2 regions of the Blautia sp. HCN-1074 genome follow, and region 2 is predicted to be linked to the other one. Evidence: predicted binding sites of a transcription regulator. Region 2 holds the regulator's gene; the other holds the start of a gene.
What was found. Region 2 encodes HrcA, which represses chaperone genes, less so after heat shock. Its sites were predicted from a motif close to TGTTAGCACTCNNNNNNNNNGAGTGCTAACA; they were not measured.

Region 1 (3,423 bases), 190 kb from region 2:
AATTGTATTCTTAAAGTCAACTGTACGTCCCTGAGAATCTGTGATACGGCCATCATCCAGTACCTGCAGCAGTACGTTAAACACATCCGGATGTGCTTTCTCAATCTCATCGAAAAGTACAACACTGTATGGTTTACGGCGGACTGCCTCAGTAAGCTGGCCGCCCTCCTCATATCCTACATATCCGGGAGGCGCTCCGATCAGTCTGGATACAGAATACTTCTCCATGTACTCACTCATATCAATTCTGACCATATTCTGCTCATCATCAAACAGATTCTCTGCTAAAGTCTTGGCAAGCTCTGTCTTACCTACACCTGTAGGACCAAGGAACAGGAAAGAACCGATAGGTTTGGTCGGATCCTTGATGCCGGCTTTGGAACGAAGGATCGCATCTGTAACCCTCTTCACACCTTCATCCTGGCCTACAACTCTCTTATGAAGCTGATCTTCCAGAGTAAGGAGTTTCGCTCTCTCGCCTTCTGTCAGTCTTGTTACAGGAATACCGGTCCATCTGGAAATGATCCTTGCGATCTCATCATCAGTAACTGCCTCATGTACCAGACTTCTGTCACTTTCTTTGACACTCTTTTCTTCGATTTCCAGCTGTTGCTGTAATTTCGGAAGTTCGCCGTACTGTAACTGTGCAGCCTTCTCCAGATCATAGTTCTGTTTTGCTTTCTGAATCTGCTTATTCACATCCTCAATCTGCTCACGAAGCTTCTGTAATTTCTCTACAGAATGCTTCTCATTATCCCACTGTGCTTTCTGTGTATTAAAGGTATCACGAAGCTCTGCCAGCTCCTTCTGAAGTGTTTCCAGACGTTCCTTACTCAGGTTATCTGTCTCTTTCTTCAGTGCAGATTCCTCGATCTCCAGCTGCATGATCTTACGGCGCTGTTCATCCAGCTCTGAAGGCATGGAGTCCAGCTCTGTCTTGATCAGGGCACAGGCCTCATCCACCAGGTCAATGGCCTTATCAGGAAGAAAACGGTCTGTGATATATCTATGTGAAAGTGTAGCTGCTGCAACCAGCGCACTGTCTGTGATCTTAACACCATGGAAGACCTCATATCTCTCCTTCAGACCACGAAGGATGGAAATGGTATCCTCCACTGTAGGTTCATCTACCATAACAGGCTGGAAACGACGTTCCAGAGCGGCATCTTTCTCAATATACTGACGGTACTCATCCAGAGTTGTGGCACCGATACAGTGAAGCTCACCTCTGGCAAGCATAGGTTTCAGCATATTGCTTGCATCCATGGCTCCGTCAGTCTTACCTGCACCAACGATCAGATGTAACTCATCAATGAAAAGAATAATGTTTCCTTCACTCTTCTTTACTTCTTCAAGGACTGCTTTCAGACGTTCCTCAAACTCACCTCTGTATTTGGCACCTGCTACCAGAGCACCCATATCCAGGGCAAAAATCTTCTTATCCTTCAAGCCTTCCGGCACATCCTCTGCCACAATCCTCTGAGCAAGACCTTCGATTGCTGCAGTCTTACCTACACCAGGCTCACCGATAAGTACAGGATTATTCTTGGTCTTACGGGAAAGGATTCTGATGATATTACGGATTTCCTCATCACGTCCGATCACAGGATCCAGCTTCTGGTTACGTGCCTTTTCGACTAAATCCTCACCATATTTATTCAAAGTATCATAAGTAGCTTCCGGATTGTCACTGACTACACGCTGATTGCCTCGTACTGTAGAAAGTGCCTGCAGGAAACGTTCCTTAGTAATACCAAATTCCTGAAACAGCTTCTTCATGCTTGGACTTGGATATCTTAATAAAGCAAGGAAGAGATGCTCTACAGAGACATATTCATCTCCCATTGCCTTTGCTTCATCCTCTGCACTGACCAGAGCCTTGTTCAGATACTGTCCGAAACGAAGTTCACCGCCGGATACCTTAACCTTAGCATCCAGCGCCTGATTCAGAGAATTTCTGAAATAATCTTTATCTATCTCCATCTTCTCGATCAGTTTAAGAATCAGGCTGTCTTCCTGTTCCAGCAGAGCATATAAAAGATGCTCCTCCTCAATCTCCTGGTTGCCAAACTGATAAGCAACCTTCTCCAGATCCTGGACAGCCTGTACGGATTTCTGTGTAAATTTACTGATATTCATAGGCTAACCCTCCTCTTATATGAGAAATATCTCTCCCAAAGGAGAAATATGTTGTTTTCTTTGTTCTGCATGTAATATAACACATGTTGTTAGCACTGTCAAGCGTTGAGTGCTAATTATTTTGTGAAGAATTTGTTAACGCTACGAGCCATGCTAAATGGTGAAAAAAACGCCCTGCAAGTTTACTTGCAAGGACGTCTTTTTTTGCTATTTTATAGGGCGACAGCCCTACAGCGAGGGAAATCTTTCCCGAGCTGTGCATGGCGTATCCACTACTTCACAGGGATTTTTCACTTGCTTTCGCACTCAATTTTCTTGATTTGACCACATTTTTACGACAAATCTTTTATCAAATAGAAAGTAGGAAATCTGATATGACAATTGGTGATAAAATAAAAAAAATCCGGACATTCCGGAATATGACACAGGCAGAACTCGGTGCAGTCCTCGGCTGGGGCGATAAAGGTGCAAATCGCCTTGCTCAATACGAAACCAACTACAATGAATGCTTCTGAACTGATGGAAATTTTGTTCTGGATTGATGAATTTAATCCCGGTATGATCAATCTCTTTCAATCAGAGACTTATCCAGGCGAAAACTCAAATTCCAGTGACGATACAGCTATTCGCTACCATGATTCTGATAGCTGGCCCGCACATTCGCCTGTTGGCATGTGGTTTAATTATGGGATTCTTAATGATTTTTTGAAAGAATGGACTCTTAGAAAAGAAGAACTGAAATCTGGTAAAATTACCAGAGATGAATATTTTGAATGGAAAATTAACTGGCCGCAGACTTGTGATGATTGTGGAAAACGTGAACCTTCAAAGCAATGGCGATGCTCAAACGAATAGAATTTAGCGAAACTTAGCAAAACTTAAATTTATTATATTTTTTCTCTTTAACTAATAGAAAAGGCACTGAAAATCCAATATTTCTACGGTTTTCAGTGCCTTTTTTGCATTGTCCATTCAGAAAAATTAATTGTCTAAATAGAAATATATAAACAACCCTATAGGTTCTCTCTTGCCAGACATATTTCTTTCAGCGCTTCCCCAATATCTCCATCTACCCCGATCGACTTTCCGGCAATTGCTGAAGGAATATAGACTTCTCCTTTATTGAAGGTGATATAAACTGCTTCAGGTTCAGAAGCAGCAAGGCTCATGAAAGGCTCTTTGATCATACGGTTTCGCCATCCCACGCCCAATTCCAGGATCGCTAGTCTTTTACCATGATATTTCTTAATAAAGTTCTGATAGTCTTGCATTTTCTTTTGGAAC
Region 2 (3,423 bases):
TATCTGCCACCCCGGGACAATATGAGTATGATCATGAACTCCTCTGTGCAGAACAGATCATCCGTCCAACCGGACTTCTGGATCCGAAAGTAGAAGTCCGCCCCATTGAAGGACAGATTGACGACCTGATCGGGGAAGTAAACAAAGAAGTGTCAAAGAAACACAAAATCCTGATCACCACCCTCACCAAACGAATGGCAGAAGACCTGACAGAATATATGAAAGAAGTAGGAATCCGGGTCCGCTATCTTCATTCCGATATCGATACCTTAGAGCGTGCCCGCATCATCCGCGATATGCGTCTGGATGTCTTTGATGTACTGGTAGGAATCAACCTCCTCAGGGAAGGCCTGGACATCCCGGAAATCACCCTGGTAGCAATCCTGGATGCAGACAAAGAAGGCTTTCTCCGTTCCGAAACCTCCCTCATCCAGACCATCGGACGAGCTGCCCGAAACAGCGAAGGCCATGTAATCATGTACGCAGACAACATGACCGATTCCATGCACAAAGCCATCACCGAAACCAACCGCCGCCGAACTATTCAGGAAGCCTACAACAAAGAACACGGAATTACTCCGACTACTATCAAAAAAGCAGTCCGTGACCTCATCGCCGTATCCAAAGCAGTAGCCGAAACCGAAGTCCGACTCCAGAAAGACCCAGAGTCCATGACCCGCAAAGAACTTATCAAACTCATCACCCAGGTAGAAAAACAAATGCGCGCCGCAGCCGCAGACCTCAACTTCGAACAAGCCGCCGAACTCCGCGATAAAATGATCGACCTGAAAAAGAATCTGGATACTTTAGACAAATAATTCTACACCGAGTTTTAGAAGAGGCGATTCGCCTCCCAGGAGAGAGCCCCGCCTATATGATCGTCCTGAACAGCCAGCGGGGAGAAAGTATTGATATTGTGTGCATTTGCAGGATGCTAAGAGATACTAAGTCCGCAGAAATCTGCAGACTTAGTATCTCTTAGCGTCCGAAACCGCACACAATATCAATACTTTCTCCCCGCGTCCCTTTCTATAACATAATCTTAATAATTCCCATTGTTCATAAAATAACAAAAAATTCACAAAATAATATTGACAAACCAAATCAAGAGTGCTATCTTATGAGCATAAGGTGTTAGCACTCCTAAAACATGAGTGCTAACAAACCAAAAACAAAGGCAGTAAAGGAGTGGAACTTCATGGATCAGGAATTAGATGATCGTAAAAAGAAAATACTAAAAGCCATCATCAAAACCTACATGGAAACAGGCGAACCGGTGGGTTCCCGGACCATTTCCAAGTTTGCAGATTTAAATGTAAGCTCTGCCACCATCCGGAATGAGATGTCAGACCTGACAGATATGGGATATATCGTACAGCCCCACACCTCAGCCGGAAGAATTCCTTCTGATAAAGGTTATCGCCTCTACGTAGACGAGCTGATGAAAGAAAAGGAATCAGAGGTTCAGGAAATCAAAGATCTCATGATAGAGAAAACCGATAAACTGGATAAAATGCTGAAACAGGTAGCAAAGGTACTTGCCTCCAATACCAACTATGCAACAATGATCTCTGTTCCACAGTACAGCGGAAGCAAGATTAAATTCATCCAGCTTTCCCGAGTGACACCACTTCAGCTTGTGGCAGTAGTAGTGAGTGATAACAATGTCATCCGAAACCAGATCATCAATCTGGATGAGGAGATGGACGATCAGACAATCCTGAAATTAAATCTTCTTCTTAACACCAACTTAAATGGTGTGCCTATTCAGGACATCAACCTGGGAATGATCGCCCGCCTGAAAGAACAGGCAGGTGTACATGGCTCTGTGGTTGGCACAGTCCTTGATGCAGTGGCAGACACCATCCAGGTAGACGAAGATGATATGCAGATATATACTTCAGGAGCAACCAACATTTTCAAGTATCCGGAGCTTGCAGACACAAGCAAAGCGAGCGAGCTGATTTCAGCATTTGAAGAGAAGCAGGATCTGGTAGACCTGGTGAAAGAGAGAATGTCTGATACCGAGAACACAGGAATTCAGGTGTACATTGGTGATGAGATGCCGGTGCAGACCATGAAAGACTGCAGTGTGGTCACAGCCACTTACGAACTTGGAGAAGGAATGCATGGTACCATCGGTATCATCGGTCCCAAGCGTATGGATTATGCAAATGTAGTTGACAGCCTGAAGGCTTTGAAAGTCCAGCTGGACGAACTGATTAAGAAAGAGAGTTAGAAAGGCGGTAATAGAGAGTGTCAGAAGAAACAAAGAACACAGCTCAGGAAGAAGAGACAACAGAGACTCCGGTAACAGAAGAAACTGTTGAGAATGAACCTGAGGTTGTAGAGAACGGTGAAGCAGAAACAGAGGAAATCCCGGTAGAGGACGGAGACGAGGAAGCTTCCCAGGATGACAAGAAAGACAGCAAATCAAAAACTTCTTTCTTCGGCAAGAAGAAAAAAGAAAAAGATAAATTTGAACAGCAGATTGAAGAACTTACAGACAGACTGAAACGAAACATGGCTGAATTCGATAACTTCCGTAAGAGAACGGAAAAAGAGAAATCCAGTATGTATATCATCGGAGCCAAGGATATTGTTGAGAAGATGCTTCCGGTTGTGGATAACTTCGAGAGAGGTCTTGCACAGGCACCTGAAGGAGATTCTTTTGCAGATGGCATGAAGATGATTTACAAACAGCTGATTACAACATTAGATGAGCTGGGCGTGAAACCGATTGAAGCAGTTGGTAAGGAATTTGATCCGAACTTCCACAATGCAGTGATGCATGTGGAGGACGAAGAAGCTGGTGAGAATATTGTGGTAGAAGAATTCCAGAAGGGTTACACCTACAAGGATTTCGTAGTCCGCCACAGTATGGTAAAAGTAGCCAACTAATTTACATGAAAATATAGAATATATCAAATCTAGTTGAAAATAAACAGGAGGAACAAGATTATGGGAAAAATCATTGGTATTGACTTAGGTACAACAAATAGCTGTGTAGCCGTAATGGAAGGTGGACAGCCAACAGTTATCGCTAATACAGAAGGCGCAAGAACAACACCATCAGTTGTCGCTTTCACAAAAACAGGAGAACGTCTTGTAGGTGAACCTGCAAAACGTCAGGCAGTAACAAACGCAGAGAGAACAATCTCTTCCATTAAAAGAGAGATGGGTACTGACTACCGTGTAACAATCGACGACAAGAAATATTCCCCACAGGAAATTTCTGCTATGATCCTTCAGAAACTGAAAAAAGATGCAGAAGGATACCTTGGTGAGAAAGTTACAGAAGCAGTTATCACAGTTCCTGCATATTTCAATGATGCTCAGCGTCAGGCAACAAAAGATGCCGGTAAGATTGCCGGTCTTGATGTAAAACGTATTATCAACGAGCCAACAGCAGCAGCTCTTGCA

Region 1: clpB (ATP-dependent chaperone ClpB) is a predicted target of HrcA. The motif match lies at 2,227-2,257, and genes of this name have one in related genera.

The regions. Positions count from the first base shown of each region.
Region 1 is NZ_JBBKBP010000001.1:301,692-305,114, forward strand. Features, by position in the region: gene clpB (ATP-dependent chaperone ClpB) at 1-2,139, opposite strand, end outside; partial or broken gene WKT11_RS01440 (helix-turn-helix domain-containing protein) at 2,514-2,994, shown strand; gene WKT11_RS01445 (NAD-dependent protein deacetylase, SIR2 family) at 3,153-3,423, opposite strand, start outside.
Region 2 is NZ_JBBKBP010000001.1:113,101-116,523, reverse strand. Features, by position in the region: gene uvrB (excinuclease ABC subunit UvrB) at 1-818, shown strand, start outside; gene hrcA (heat-inducible transcriptional repressor HrcA) at 1,199-2,239, shown strand; gene grpE (nucleotide exchange factor GrpE) at 2,257-2,901, shown strand; gene dnaK (molecular chaperone DnaK) at 2,962-3,423, shown strand, end outside.